Regions from separate parts of the Pseudomonas sp. NPDC087598 genome, predicted to be linked through region 1. Evidence: riboswitches for the same ligand, from Rfam matches in the RefSeq annotation. Region 1 holds a riboswitch; the other holds the start of a gene.

Evidence for each region. A riboswitch is a leader RNA that binds a small molecule or an ion and turns the genes downstream of it on or off. The one in region 1 is predicted to bind cobalamin.
Region 2: another riboswitch for cobalamin. It lies ahead of cobO (cob(I)yrinic acid a,c-diamide adenosyltransferase); the one in region 1 lies ahead of ACIOWE_RS20650 (TonB-dependent receptor plug domain-containing protein).

Annotation. Positions count from the first base shown of each region.
Region 1 is NZ_JBIUWQ010000041.1:20,270-27,570, forward strand. It holds gene ACIOWE_RS20630 (saccharopine dehydrogenase) at 1-953, opposite strand, end outside; gene ACIOWE_RS20635 (NADP-dependent oxidoreductase) at 1,100-2,023, opposite strand; gene ACIOWE_RS20640 (DoxX family protein) at 2,094-2,534, opposite strand; gene ACIOWE_RS20645 (LysR family transcriptional regulator) at 2,721-3,632, shown strand; cobalamin riboswitch at 3,672-3,878, shown strand; gene ACIOWE_RS20650 (TonB-dependent receptor plug domain-containing protein) at 3,971-5,908, shown strand; gene ACIOWE_RS20655 ((2Fe-2S) ferredoxin domain-containing protein) at 5,908-6,267, shown strand; gene ACIOWE_RS20660 (ABC transporter substrate-binding protein) at 6,264-7,187, shown strand; gene ACIOWE_RS20665 (PLD nuclease N-terminal domain-containing protein) at 7,240-7,301, shown strand, end outside.
Region 2 is NZ_JBIUWQ010000044.1:17,602-24,902, forward strand. It holds gene hda (DnaA regulatory inactivator Hda) at 1-262, shown strand, start outside; gene ACIOWE_RS21485 (C40 family peptidase) at 489-1,106, shown strand; gene ACIOWE_RS21490 (C40 family peptidase) at 1,327-1,863, shown strand; gene ACIOWE_RS21495 (PQQ-dependent sugar dehydrogenase) at 1,997-3,310, opposite strand; gene ACIOWE_RS21500 (hypothetical protein) at 3,377-3,961, opposite strand; cobalamin riboswitch at 4,124-4,355, shown strand; gene cobO (cob(I)yrinic acid a,c-diamide adenosyltransferase) at 4,436-5,047, shown strand; gene ACIOWE_RS21510 (cobyrinate a,c-diamide synthase) at 5,044-6,444, shown strand; gene bluB (5,6-dimethylbenzimidazole synthase) at 6,441-7,091, shown strand; gene cbiB (adenosylcobinamide-phosphate synthase CbiB) at 7,088-7,301, shown strand, end outside.

The DNA.
Region 1 (7,301 bases):
GGGCCCTTGTCATTCAGGGCGGTCAGTTGCGCGGTCATGGACAGCGGTTTGCCGTCAACGCCCACGCCCTGAACATCAATGTACATCGCACTTTTGCCATCGCCGAAACGTTCGAACCGAGTGCCCAGTCGATGCAGGCGCGCCGCCCAGATCGCATGGTCGCGCACCAGCCCGAATTTCAGTGCCTGCGCCAACAGACCATTGGCGATACCACCAAGTTTCAGCCCGGCGCCGGCCTGAAAACTGAGGTTTTGTGCGCCATAACGACCGGCAAAAATATCCATGTCCGGCACGTCGACGTTGGCCAGCAACCGAGTGCCCAATTGCGGCATCTTGCGCAAGGTCAGATCCAGCCAGCCGGACACCTCATGCACCTGACCGTTCTTCAATTGCCGGATCGGTTTACCGGCGTAGGCCAGCACACCTTCGATGGTCGACAACCCCGGCATCTTCGCCGAGGAGGAAATGCCGTGTGCGATGGCGTCGATACGGGAGAAGCGCTGACGCTGCTGATCGATGATCGCGGAAGAAAGCGTTGGCACCGAACTGCAACCACTGAGGATCGCCACACCCGCCGCTTTCGCCCGCTCATTGAGCAGGCCCACGCCGTTGACGAAAGTTCGGCAGTCAGCCAGATCACAGTAATTCACCGAGGCGGCGATGCAACTCTCGGCAACCGCATAGGACTGCCCTTGAAACGGGCCACCGGTATGAACCACCAAATGGATGTTCAGCAAGCTCAGAGCGGCGCTGAACTCCGGCCCCATGGCATCGCCACACCAACCTTCGGCAACGGCCCCCGATTGGCTGTTCAACTCATCGAGCTTGCCTTGCAACTTGTCCGGATTACGCCCGGACAGCACCAACTCCACACCGCGCATGCCCGCCAGATGCCGGCAAACAATGCTGCCGAAATTACCGTAGCCACCGACCACCATCACCCTGAACTGCATGTCTTCTGTCCCTGACTGCGAGGCTGTTATCAGCCTAAAACGGATACCCACGTACTGGCCGTGGAGAATATAGATCCGTGTACCCGCACGCCACACCCGACGCGCGGGAGGTGTGGCGGATCAGTCATAAGGCCGGAACCCGCCCCTTACCGCGTGGTATCAAGCACCAGTCGGCCGTGTAAATGACGACCGAGGCTTTTATCGATGGCCGCTGCCGCGTCACTCAAGGGGTAAGCCTCAACCTCAACGGTCAGGTGGCCCTTGTCGAATAACCCGGCGATCAGCGACAGCTGCCGGCCATCAGAGCGGGTGGCGAAGTGGACCGGTGTAATGCCGTAGTCGTTTGCCAGGGTCATGTTTGGCGCGCTCACGGGGGATACCAGCACACCGTTTCTTTTCAGCACTGCGAACGAGCGCTTCTGCGTTTCACCGCCGACCAGGTCCAGCACCACATCCATGCCGGACACCTGTTCTTCGAAGGCCTGGGCGGTGTAGTCGATGGTGTGGTTGGCACCGAGTGCCTTGAGGTACGCATGATGGTGCGCAGATGCCGTGGCATAGACCTCGGCGCCCAGATATCTGGCGATCTGCACGGCCATACTGCCGACACCACCCGCAGCGGCGTGAATCAACACTTTCTGCCGCCGTTGCACGCCGGCGTGTTCGGTGAGTGCCTGCCACGCTGTCAACGCGCTGGCGGGCACCGCGCCGGCCTGCAACGCACTCAGCGAGCGAGGCTTGAGCGCCAGTTTTTCTACCGGGGCCACCGCTTTGCTCGCATAGCCGCCGACGATGTTGATGAAACCGAATACCTCGTCGCCGAGGCTGAAGCCGGTGACGCCGTCACCCTTGGCGATCACGGTCCCGGCCACTTCAACGCCCGGTGTGAACGGCATTGGCAGCGGGATGAACGCCTGCATGGCACCCGAGAGGATTTTCCAGTCAATCGGATTGACCCCGGCGGCGGCGACCTGAATCAGCACCTCGCCAGCTCCAGCAACCGGATCGGCAACCTCTTCCAGACGCAACGCTGCAGAACCGCCGTACTCGTAAACACGCAAAGCCTTCATCACAATCTCCACTGTTTAACGGGTTGATCAAACGTCTGTTGCCAGGGCTCTCCCCTGGCAACAGCGCGACTCAAGTACGGCGTGCGTCGAGGCTGAAGCGACCGGCACCGAAGGCCACCACCTGCAACAGGCCACCGGCCATGGCGATATTCTTGAAGAAGTGGATGAACTGGTTCTGATCGCCCAGCGCGTTATGGAAAGCCAGGGCAGTCATCACGCTGAACAGCGCCAATACCGCCGCCACGGTGCGAGTGCGATAGCCAGCGATCAGCGCCAGGCCACCGCCGATTTCAACGATGATCGCCACGGCCAACGCCACGGATGGCAGCGGTAGCCCGACGGAGCTGATGTACCCGATCATCATTGCCGGCGCGGCCAGTTTGGAGAAACCGGAGAGGATGAAAATCGCGCTGAGCAGTACACGGCCGATCAACGCGGCCGAGGCTTGAGCGACATCGGCGCGTGACTGTTCAGCGACTTGTGGTTGAGCGGTGTTTGCAGAAATGGTCATCGGTATTTCCTTCAAAAGTTCGGGGGTTCGGCGTGAACCGCCCTGTTGAAGAAAATCTTGCGCTGCAACGACTCATCTGAATAGCTGACTAATTTAGATCATCACGTTCTAAAAAATAGACAAGCTGAGTACGCAGCATTCGGTTATATCTGCGTGACCCACCCCGTCATGTTCGAGGCTGCGACGATGATTTCCGACCCGGGCACACCAACCCTGGACCAACTGCGCGTGTTCCTGACCGTCGTCGACGTCGGCAGTTTTGCCGGGGCCGCGAGGAAGCTGCACCGCGCCACTTCGGTGGTCAGCTATTCGATTGCCAACTTGGAAATGCAGCTCGGCGTGTCGCTGTTCGATCGCCAGACCACCCGCAAACCGCAACTCACCGAGGCCGGCCGCACGGTGCTGGCCGAAGCGCGGACCATCGCCCAAGGCGTGCACGGCTTGCGCGCCAAAGTGAAAGGTTTGCTGCAAGGGCTGGAAGCCGAAGTGCATCTGGTACTCGATGTGATGCTGCCGCCCGAGCGTGTGGTCGACGCGCTGAAATCCTTTCGCGAAGCCTTCCCCACCGTTGCTCTGCACTTGCACATGGAGGCGCTTGGGGCCGTCACGGAGCTGGTCATCAACGGTAACGCCATCGTCGGAGTCAGCGGGCCGATGAACGAAGGCATCGACGGTATCGAGAGAATCGCAGTCGGCAGCGTCGAGCTGATTCCGGTGGCAGATCCCGGGCATCCGTTGGCCTCAAGCGAGTCGAATGCGCCGGGGGCCGGGCGCGAGTTCACTCAACTGGTGCTGTCCGACCGTTCGCGGCTGACCAAGGACCGGGAGTTCGCCGTGCTCAGCAACCGCACCTGGCGGTTGGCGGACCTCGGCGCCAAACACATGCTGCTGCGCGAAGGCATCGGCTGGGGCAACATGCCGGTCCCGATGGTCGAAGAGGACTTGCGCAGCGGTCGTCTGGTACGCCTGCAGTTGCCGGAATACGAGAGCGGCATTTACACCTTCGACGTCATCTATCGCACCGATCTGCCACCCGGCCCGGCGGCGCGGTGGTTGATCGAGCGCTTTGTGCAACAGGGGGCGGCGCAGCAGGCATAGGCCGGTCCGAAAAGTTGACGAACGGTCTGTCGAATGTTCAGATGCCGCCCAGTTTCAGGTGTCCCATGCCGCCGTGCATGGGGTGAAACGGGAAACCGGTAGGTTCTTTTCGAACAAGTCCGGTGCTGCCCCCGCAACGGTATACGCGTGATGTTTTCGACACACCACTGTGGCCAAAAAGCCATGGGAAGGTGAAGGCATCGATACGCGTGAGCCCGGAGACCGGCCTGGAATTTCTGTTTGGCAAAATCCTGCGGTGGGCGGGCATGGGCCGGTATTGGCTGTGCGCGATGCCTTCTCCTGCATGCTCTTCTGCGAAGATCCTTTTCGAGAAGACAATGATTCGACCTTTCAATCCCTCGGCTCCCTCCCTGTTATTCGGTTGCCTGTTCAGCCCGTTTCTGCTGGCCGACGACGCGCCGCTGGAACTCAATCAGCAAATCGTTTCCGCGCCCTCGGTGGAGTCCACCACCGTCGCCGACATGGCGCACTACGGCAGCAAAGTGGAAATCGTCAGCCGCGAGCAGATCGAGCGCGCAGGCCCCGGCGCCGATGTCAGCCGCGTCATGCAGATGTTCATTCCCGGCTTGTACGTCGCACCGAAAAACGGCCCGTTCGACTACGGCACCTACTCCTTGCTGGGCGGGCGCAACGACGACACGCTGATCCTGCTCGACGGCGTGCGACTGAATAACCGTCTCTACGGTGGCCTGTATCTGGACACCCTGCCGGCCAACGCCATCGAGCGCATCGAAGTGCTCAAGGGTGGGCAGAGTCTGTTGTTCGGCACGCAGGCAGTGTCGGGAGTGATCAACATCGTCACCCGCAGCCCGCAGAGCCGCAAAGCTTCCGGCGAAGTCAATCTGGGCCTGGACACCTTCGGCGGCACCACTGAAGACGCCCGGGTCGAGAACATCTTCAGCAATGGTTTCGGCGACCTCGGCTTGCTCGCGTATGTCAGCCACAACGTCTCCGACGGCTACCAGCCGTTTCGCAACCGCGACATGAAAAACGATACCGAGAAGAAGCGCGCCTACGAAGTCACCACGTTCGGCGGCAAGGCCATTCAGTCGTTTGGCGATGACTCGCGGCTGGAGCTGTTCTACCAATACGCCGACGCCAATCTCGACTTCGCCCGCCCGGTCAACGATCACAAGACCACCAACGACCGCGTGCAACAGATCGCCACAGCGACCTTCGAACAGAACCTCAATGAGCGCCTGAGTTACTTCGTCAAAGGTCATATCAACGACTGGGACACGCGCTACACGCGCATCAACAACGTCGACGGTGGCGGCACCAAAGTCATCAACCACAACGACTACTGGGGTTTCACCGATTGGGGTGTGCAGGCCGAGGGCAAAGCAGAATTGCCCGGTGGTCATGTGCTGATTGTCGGTACCGACAACCAATGGTTCAAGGGCCAGGACGATGTGCTGATCATCGACAATGACAAGGCCGAAGCCCACGCGATCTATACGCAACTGCGTCCGCAGATTGACGCCCTGCCCGATTGGCACCCGAGCATCGGCATTCGTCACGAAGCCATGGCCGGCGGTGATAGCGCCACTGTCGGCATGCTCACCTCGCTTTATGACCTCAACGAAAACTGGTCCCTGCGCGGCCAGTACGGCAGTGCCTACAAACTGCCGAACGCCGAGCAATTGTTCGTCAATGAACCGGGCGACGAGATCGGCAACCGCAACCTCAAACCGGAGAAAAGCCGCAACGCCGAACTGGGTCTCGATTACAAAGGCCTGCTGCTCGACCGCGAATTCAGCGCCAGCGTCACCCTGTTCAAACGCAAGATCGACGACCTGATCACCCTCGACGACATCCAGTGGGTCAACGGCGAAGGGCAGATCCGCATGCGCGGTCTCGAGGCTGACGCGAAACTCGCGCTCAACGATCAATGGAGTGTGCAGGCCGACATGACCCGCAACCTCACCGAGTCGCGCACCGGTGTGACGATCAATGACATCCCGAGCTTCTTCGCCCGCTCACGCATCGGTTTTGAGTCGGAGAATCGTTTGTGGGGTGCCGGCGGCGCGATCCGTTATATCCGCGACGTGACCAGCTCGAAACAGGTTGAATACGGGCATTACTCGGTGGTGGATGCCGACGCTTACCGCTACCTCGACAACGCCCACCAGCATCGCCTGAGCCTGCTGGTGGAAAACCTGTTCGACCGCGACTACGTCACCAGTCGCTCGAACAACGTCGACAACCTCGGACGGCCGTTCACCTCCGAAGTCCGCTACACGTACACCTTCTGATGACGAACTCCATCAGCCACGACGGCATCGACACCCATCCGGACTGGTCGCACGTCCCCGAACATGCGCGTCACGTGTTCCTCTGCACCGGCCCACGCTGCACCCAGCGCGGCGCCTTGCAGTTATGGAAAACCCTGCGCCGGCATTTGCTGGCGCATGACCGCATCGAAACCCCGGGCGGGGTGTTGCTGACGCGCACGCACTGTCAGTTCCCGTGCAATCTGGGGCCGATTCTCACGGTGTACCCGGAGACGTGCTGGTATGGCGTGCACAGCAACGAAGACGTGCAACGGCTGGTCGAAGGGCATCTGGTCGGTGGCGAGGTCGTCGTCGATTTGCTGATCAAGGCGCGCACATGAGGGCGTCGTGGCTACTGGCGAGCGCCCTGCTCTGCTCTACTGCTGCGGGTGCCGACAGCTTGCGAAATTGCAGCGAGACCTGGAACACCGCGCAATCACCGCCGTCGCGCATTGTTGCGCTCAATCAGCACGCCGCTGACCTGTTGCTCGCCCTCGATGCCGGCCCGACGCTGGTGGGCGTGGCGTATCTGGACGATACCCATGCCGGGGATGGCAACGCCGAGTATTTCGGTGTCCCGGTGATTGCGCAGCGATACCCGTCCAGCGAAGTGCTCTATGCGCAGAAGCCGGATCTGGTGGTCGGCGGGTTTGCCACGGCGTTCGGCGACGGCGTGACCTCGCGCTCGGGTCTGGCGCGCAACGGGGTCGGTTCCTACTTACTGGAAGCGGCCTGCGCGGGGCATTCGCTGGATTACTTCGAACACGTGCGCCACGACCTGCACACCCTCGGCACGCTGCTGCACAAACCGCAAAAAGCCCAACAACTCAGCGCCGCCATGGATGCCGACCTGGCCCGTGCAAGTGCCCTGATCGGCGCCGAAAAACCGTTGTCGGTGTTCTATCTCGACAGCGAGGTCAACGGCCTCGACTCGGAGGGTGGCCGCGGGTTCGTGACTACGCTGCTCGCCGCTGCCGGCGCGCGCAATCTGTTCGCCGGGATCAATCAGTATCGAGTGACCGTGAGCCGCGAAACCCTGCTGCTCGGCGAGCCCGATGTCATCCTGCTGGCCGATGCCGAATGGTCACCTGCCTGGCGCAAACGTCAGTTGCTGAAGAACGACCCGGTGTTATCGCGCCTGCGTGCCGTGCGCGAAAACCGCATGATCGACATTCCTTTCACTCATTTGCTGCCGACGCTCAACAGCGGTGCCGTCGCGCTGCATCTGGCCCGACAACTCAAGGCACTCAACGAAAATTAAATGAACCCGCCGCACCACACGCCACCTAAGAAAAACCATCAGGAGGTAGCCAATGCAAATCGAAACCGTGTGGATCGTACTGGCGGCAGTTCTTCTAGTTATCGAACTGTGGGC
Region 2 (7,301 bases), on a different contig from region 1:
GGCGGACTTGAAATCGCGTCTGACCCTGGCGCTGATCTTTCAGATGCGCCCACTCTCCGATGAAGACAAATTGCGTGCCTTGCAATTGCGCGCATCACGTCGAGGTCTGCACCTGACTGACGAAGTCGGGCATTTTATTTTGACTCGCGGCACCCGCAGCATGAGTGCGCTGTTTGACCTGCTCGAGCAGCTCGATCAGGCCTCGTTGCAGGCGCAACGCAAGCTCACCATTCCCTTCCTCAAAGAAACCCTCGGCTGGTAGCCATCCCTTTGGTTCTGCGGCTTTCAGCGCGTTTCGGCATATTTCAGGCGCCAGAAAATCCGCTTTCCTGCACCGGGTGCAGGCCGCGTATTCATTCAAATGGGCTTAAGCGCTTAGATGTAAACGAGAAACCGAGAAGTCACAAAAAGATCGATTGAATTTGCAAATGAGGTCGATAGCGGGCATAGTCTCGGCTTCTTTACAACTATCAGCCACGGTCGTGCCCATGCTAAAGCGCTTCGCACCCCTCGTGCCTCTCGCACTCGTCACCCTGTTGTACGGTTGCGCTGCTCATTCTCCAGTTCAAGAGCAGCCTCAACAGGTTAAAAATTCTGCCACTGCCCAGTCTTCCGTTATTTACCAGGAAGAGCTGGACACCGAAAAAGAACTGTCGGACTTCAACGGCAACAAGCCTTACCAGCTTCCAGTTCTGGCCGACAGTATCCTCGAACGCGGCATGTCCCTGATCGGTACCCGTTACCGTTTCGGTGGTACTTCTGAAGCCGGTTTCGATTGCAGCGGTTTTATCGGTTACCTGTTCCGCGAAGAAGCCGGCATGAACCTGCCACGCTCCACTCGCGAAATGATCAACGTTGACGCGCCGCTGGTATCGCGCAGCAACCTCGAGCCGGGCGATCTGCTGTTCTTCGCCACCAACGGTCGTCGCGGTCGTGTCAGCCACGCCGGGATCTACCTGGGCGACAACCAGTTCATCCACTCCAGCAGTCGTCGCAGCGGCGGTGTTCGCATCGACAGCCTGGGTGACAGCTACTGGAGCAAGACCTTCATCGAAGCCAAGCGTGCACTCGCCATGGCCCCGACCGTGGTCACCGCTCGCAAGTAATTCCCCCGTTGTCGCCACGTCCGTGGCGACAAAACGGTTTCCGGCAACGGAGTAGACCTAGACTTTACAAGGTGAAGTTAAAGTCTTACTTGAAGTTTGCCGCGTAGCCGCTAGAATCCTGAATCTATATTGATGGCAAACCGCCTGCGTGCTGCGCAGGCGGTTTTGTTTTCTGTCCATCCGGCAGAGAAAGCCGCAGCCAGATCAGGATGTTCTGCTTATGACCATGTCGGCCCGCCTCGCATTGATCTTCTTCGCAGCGCTGCTCAGCGCCTGTGCCAGCCGTACACCGCCGCCTGCGCCTGTGGTTCGCGCGCCGGTCGTGTTCGGCCCCTCGCAATCTTTCTCGCCGGCTGCTGAAGACGTGCTGTTCCGCGCGCTTGGCCTGGTGGGTACGCCTTATCGCTGGGGTGGCAACACGCCGGATTCAGGGTTTGATTGCAGCGGACTCATCGGTTTTGTCTACCGTGATGCCGCAGGTATCTCTCTGCCGCGTTCCACTCGCGAGCTGATCGTGATGCAGGCGCCGAATGTCGGTAAGGAAGGCTTGCAGACGGGAGATCTGATTTTCTTCGCCACCAATGGCGGCTCGCAGGTCAGTCATGCGGGGATTTACGTCGGAGAAGGGCGCTTCGTGCATGCGCCGGCCACTGGCGGCACGGTGAAGCTGGACAGCTTGTCGAAGGCGTATTGGCAGAAGGCTTATCTGAGTGCGAAACGGGTGTTGCAGCCTGAGCATCTGGCGCATAACCCGTAAGAAAAATCGCAGCAATCTTAATGTGGGAGCGAGCCTGCTCGCGAAAACGGTGTATCAGTCAACTCGATGGAGGCTGACACACCGCATTCGCGAGCAGGCTCGCTCCCACAGTTGTTTCAGGTCAAATTCAATATCACTTCGTGGCAGACACCCGCCACACCTTGTTCCCCACGTCATCCGCCACCAGCAAACCACCTTGCTGGTCGATCACCACGCCCACCGGGCGGCCCAGCGCATTCTCGTCCTTGTCGAGGAAACCGGTCAGCACATCCACCGGTGCGCCGTTCGGCTTGCCGCCGGTAAACGGCACGAAAATCACTTTATAACCACTGTGCGGCTTGCGGTTCCAGGAGCCGTGCTGGCTAATGAACGCGCCTTCCTTGAACTGCGCCGGCAGCGTGTTGCCCTCGGCGAAGGTCAGGCCCAGCGAAGCAGTGTGCGGGCCGACCGCGTAATCCGGGGCAATGGCTTTGGCGACCAGGTCGAGGTTCTGCGGATTCACCCGCACATCAACATGCTGCCCGTAATAGCTGAACGGCCAGCCATAAAATCCACCGTCCTTGACCGAGGTGATGTAGTCCGGCACCAGGTCGCTGCCGATCTCGTCACGCTCGTTGACCGCCGTCCACAGCGCGCCGCTGGTGGGTTCCCAGGCCAGGCCGTTGGGATTGCGAATGCCCGAGGCGAAGATGCGGTGATTGCCGGTCGCCCGGTCGACTTCCCAGATCGCCGCGCGACCTTCCTCTTTATCCAGGCCGTTTTCGCCGACGTTGCTGTTCGAGCCGACTGTGACGTATAGCTTGTTGCCGTCCTTGCTGGCGATAACGTTCTTGGTCCAGTGATGATTCAGCGTGCCGCCGGGCAGGTCCGTCACCTTGATCGGTTGCGACTTGATTTCGGTCGCGCCGGGTTCGTAATGGAAGCGCAGCAGGCGATCGGTATCCGCCACATACAGATCATTGCCGACCAGGGTCATGCCAAACGGCGAATTGAGGTTCTGCAGGAACACCGTACGCGTCTCGGCGACACCGTCATGATCGGCATCACGCAGCAGAGTGATGCGATTCGGGCTCGGTACGCCGGCGCCAGCCTTGCCCATGACTTTCTTCATCACCCAGCCACGAATGCCGCTGCTGTCGTCAGGTTTCGGCGGGGCATTGGTTTCTGCCACCAGCACATCACCATTGGGCAACACGTAGAGCCAGCGTGGATGATCAAGGCCTTCGGCGAACGCAGCGACCTGGGTGCCTGCCGCTGCGGTCGGTTTGCCGCCCTCGGGCCAGCCGATCGCCGGGGCAATATTCACTGTCGGGATCAGGGTCTTGTTCGGTTCAGGCAATTTCGGTGACGGGCCGGTGCCGTCGGAAACTTGCAGGCTGGAGGATTCACCACAGGCGGCGAGCCCTCCGGCGAGGGCGATGACAAAAGCGAGCTGGGACTTGCGCATTACTGATCTTCCCTATGAATGCATTCCTAATCATAGAGGAGCGCGCAAGCCCGATGGTTCAACTGCTCAACTGCGGGCCTCTTTGAACAGCACGGCAATGCCCGGGTGATAGTTGCCGGCTTCGTTGCGCAACTTGCGGTAGGCGTAGGGGAAATACCAGGCGACGGCGCAGGTGTGTTCTTTTTGCAGGTCGTCGACCATGTCTTGCAGCTCTTCGGGGCTGGCGCTGTGCTGGGCTTTTTGCGGGGCGACAAACAGGCAGCCGAGTTTGAGGTCGCTGGCAAAGCTGATGCGTCTGGCGTCGCTGGTGATCTCCTGCAATGCTTGGGTCAGGTTGAGGTTGTTGACCCGTGGCCAGCGTTGCGTGGCCTGGATGTAAGCGCGGTCATCGCTGCCTGCGAGGAACAGGTCGGCGCGGGCATTGCGCTCGCCTTCTTCGTTTTGCTTGCGGGTGGCCGTCTGTTCCAGCGTCACCAGCTCGGCCATCCATGCCGCTGCCGAGAGCAAGCCGAGATTGGCTTTCTCGTCATGCCAGTAAGGCGTGTCGCTGTCGCCGCGCACGGCGTTGTAGCGGTCGATACAGTCAAACCAGCGTTCAAGCACCGGGCGCAGGAATTCCAGGCGCGGATTGCTGATGATCATGCCTTGCATCGTAATCATCCTTATTGTTGTGATGGCTTTTTCGAGAAAAGCATGGCTCTTTGATATCACTTGTTTCAGCATGGCACAAGATTGGCGCCAGATAATTGATCGACGGCAGTTATTCGCTCGACGGCCCCCTCTTTAATTGACGCTCCACCCCCAACCCTCTAACCTTCGCGGCTTGTTTCAGGTGCTCTGTGACCTGCGTCGACAGAGTGAAACAGGGAAGCCGGTGAGGGTTGTCTTCGCGCGAAGAACCACTACGATCCCGGCGCTGCCCCCGCAACGGTAAATGAGTAAAAGCTGCGCCTTGAGCCACTGCCTCGAAAGAAGCGGGAAGGCGCGCAGCCAGGCCTTGCGCCGCTCATGAGCCCGGAGACCGGCCTGATCCATCCAGCGGCATCACGGTGGGCGATGCCAGGCTTTTTGCCGTCTATTCTTGTGCCTGCCCGCCGTTATCCAGCCTCAACGGAGAGCTCCCCCATGACTGATTCCCCCGAGCGTGACGAACGCCATCTGGCGCGTATGCAACGCAAAAAAGCCGTCATCGACGAACGCATCGCCAACTCGCCTGACGAATGCGGCCTGGTGTTGGTGCTGACCGGCAATGGCAAAGGCAAAAGCAGCTCGGCGTTCGGCATGCTCGCCCGCGCCATGGGCCACGGCATGCAGTGCGGCGTGGTGCAGTTCATCAAGGGCCGTAACAGCACCGGTGAAGAACTGTTCTTCCGTCGCTTCCCCGAGCAAGTGCGTTTCCATGTGATGGGCGAAGGTTTCACCTGGGAAACCCAGGACCGTCAGCGCGACATCGCCGCCGCCGAAGCCGCTTGGGCCGTCTCCCGCGAACTGCTGCGCGATCCCTCGATCGGTCTGGTGGTGCTCGATGAACTGAACATCGCCCTCAAGCACGGCTACCTCGATCTTGATCAGGTGCTCAGCGACTTGCAGGCGCGTCCGCCGATGCAGCACGTAATCGTCACCGGTCGTGCGGCCAAACCGGAAATGATCGAGATGGGCGACACGGTCACCGAAATGGGCATGCTCAAACACGCCTTCCAGGCCGGCATCAAAGCGCAGAAAGGCGTCGAACTTTGAATCAACCACGTCACTGCCCGGCGGTCCTTATCGCCGCACCGGCCTCCGGTCAGGGCAAGACCACCGTCACCGCTGCGTTGGCCCGTTTGCATCGCAATCAGGGGCGCAAGGTTCGCGTGTTCAAATGCGGACCGGATTTTCTCGACCCGATGATTCTTGAGCGCGCCAGCGGTGCGCCGGTCTATCAATTGGACATGTGGATGGTCGGCGAGCAGGAAAGCCGTCGCCTGTTGTGGGAAGCCGCAGCCGATGCCGACCTGATTCTGATCGAAGGCGTGATGGGATTGTTTGACGGCACGCCCTCGAGCGCCGATCTGGCGCGGCATTTTGGCGTGCCGGTACTCGGGGTGATCGACGGCACGGCTATGGCTCAGACGTTCGGTGCATTGGCATTGGGTCTGGCACGCTATCAGCCGGACTTGCCGTTTGCCGGCGTCCTGGCCAATCGCGTCGGCACCTTGCGCCATGCGCAATTGCTCGAAGGCAGCCTCACCGAAGGTTTGCGCTGGTACGGCGCGTTGTCCCGCGAGACCGGGATCGAGCTGCCGAGCCGCCACCTCGGCCTCGTGCAAGCCAGCGAACTGAATGACCTCGACATGCGCCTCGACGCGGCCGCCGCAGCCCTCGCCAGCAGTTGTGAGGTAGCGCTGCCACCGGCCGTGGAGTTCGCCGCGCCTGACGTAATCGCCGCCGAGCCGTTGCTCAACGGCGTGCGAATTGCCGTTGCCCGTGATGAGGCGTTTGCCTTCACTTATGGCGCGAGCCTCGATCTGTTGCGCGCGATGGGGGCTGAGTTGAGCTTCTTCTCGCCAATCCGCGATACACAATTGCCCGAGGCGGACAGTTTGTATCTGCCCGGTGGTTATCCGGAGTTGCATCACGTTGCGCTGTCGCAGAACACCGCGATGCTCGACGCGATCCGAGCGCATCACGCCGCTGGCAATCCGTTACTCGCCGAGTGTGGCGGCATGCTTTACCTGCTCGATTCCCTGACCGACGTTGAAGGCACTCGTGCTGAACTGGTCGGTTTGCTGGCGGGCGATGCGGTAATGCAAAAGCGTCTCGCGGCGTTGGCGCTGCAAGCGGTGGAGCTGCCGGAAGGTTCGTTGCGTGGCCACACGTATCACCATTCCCTGACAACCACTGAACTGACGCCGATTGCCCGTGGCCTGAGCCCGAATGGCGGGCGCGGGGCGGAGGCGGTCTATCGGGAAGGGCGGATGACGGCTTCTTACGTGCACTTTTATTTCCCGTCGAATCCTGCGGCTGTTGCTGCACTGTTTCTGCCCGACCTTGAGGCCGCCATCGCGAGCAGGCTCACTCCTACAGTGGACGGTGTGCAGTCTGAAGAAATGCGATCTCCTGTAGGAGCGAGCCTGCTCGCGAAGGGGCCATGACCGACAACGCATTCACCGAAACCGAGCGCGCAGCGGTTTATAGAGCCATCGCCGAACGCCGCGACATGCGCCACTTCACTGGCGGCACCGTCGAGCCCGAACTGCTGCGCCGTTTGCTCGAAGCCGCCCATCAGGCGCCGAGCGTCGGCCTGATGCAGCCCTGGCGCTTCATCCGCATCAGCGATCGCAACCTGCGCCAGCAGATCCAGCATCTGGTGGAAGAAGAGCGCGTGCGCACTGCCGAAGCCTTGGGCGAGCGCAGCGACGAGTTCATGAAACTCAAGGTCGAAGGCATCAACGATTGCGCCGAAGTGCTGGTTGCCGCGCTGATGGATGATCGCGAAAAGCACATTTTCGGTCGCCGCACGCTGCCGGAAATGGACATGGCCTCGTTGTCCTGTGCGATTCAAAACCTCTGGCTGGCCTCACGCGCTGAAGGCCTGGGCATGGGCTGGGTCTCGCTGTTCGAGCCGCAGGCACTCGCCGATCTGCTGAAGCTACCGGTCGGAGCCAAGCCGCTGGCAGTCCTTTGTCTTGGCCCGGTGAAGGAATTCTATCCGGCGCCGATGCTGGTACTCGAAGGGTGGGCGCAGGCGCGTCCGCTCAATGAGTTGCTGTACGAAAACTATTGGGGAGTGAATCAATGAGTGTGGCGTTGTTGAGTGTCGCCGCGGTCGCGCTGGATGCGCTGCTGGGTGAACCGAAACGCTGGCATCCGCTGGTGGCGTTCGGCAATTTTGCCGGGCGCATCGAGCAACGTTTCAACGCCGGGGGGCGTGGCTGGCGCAGCCATGGCGTCACCGCGTGGGTGATCGCGGTCCTGCCGCTGACCTTGCTTGCCACCGCGTTTTCCTGGG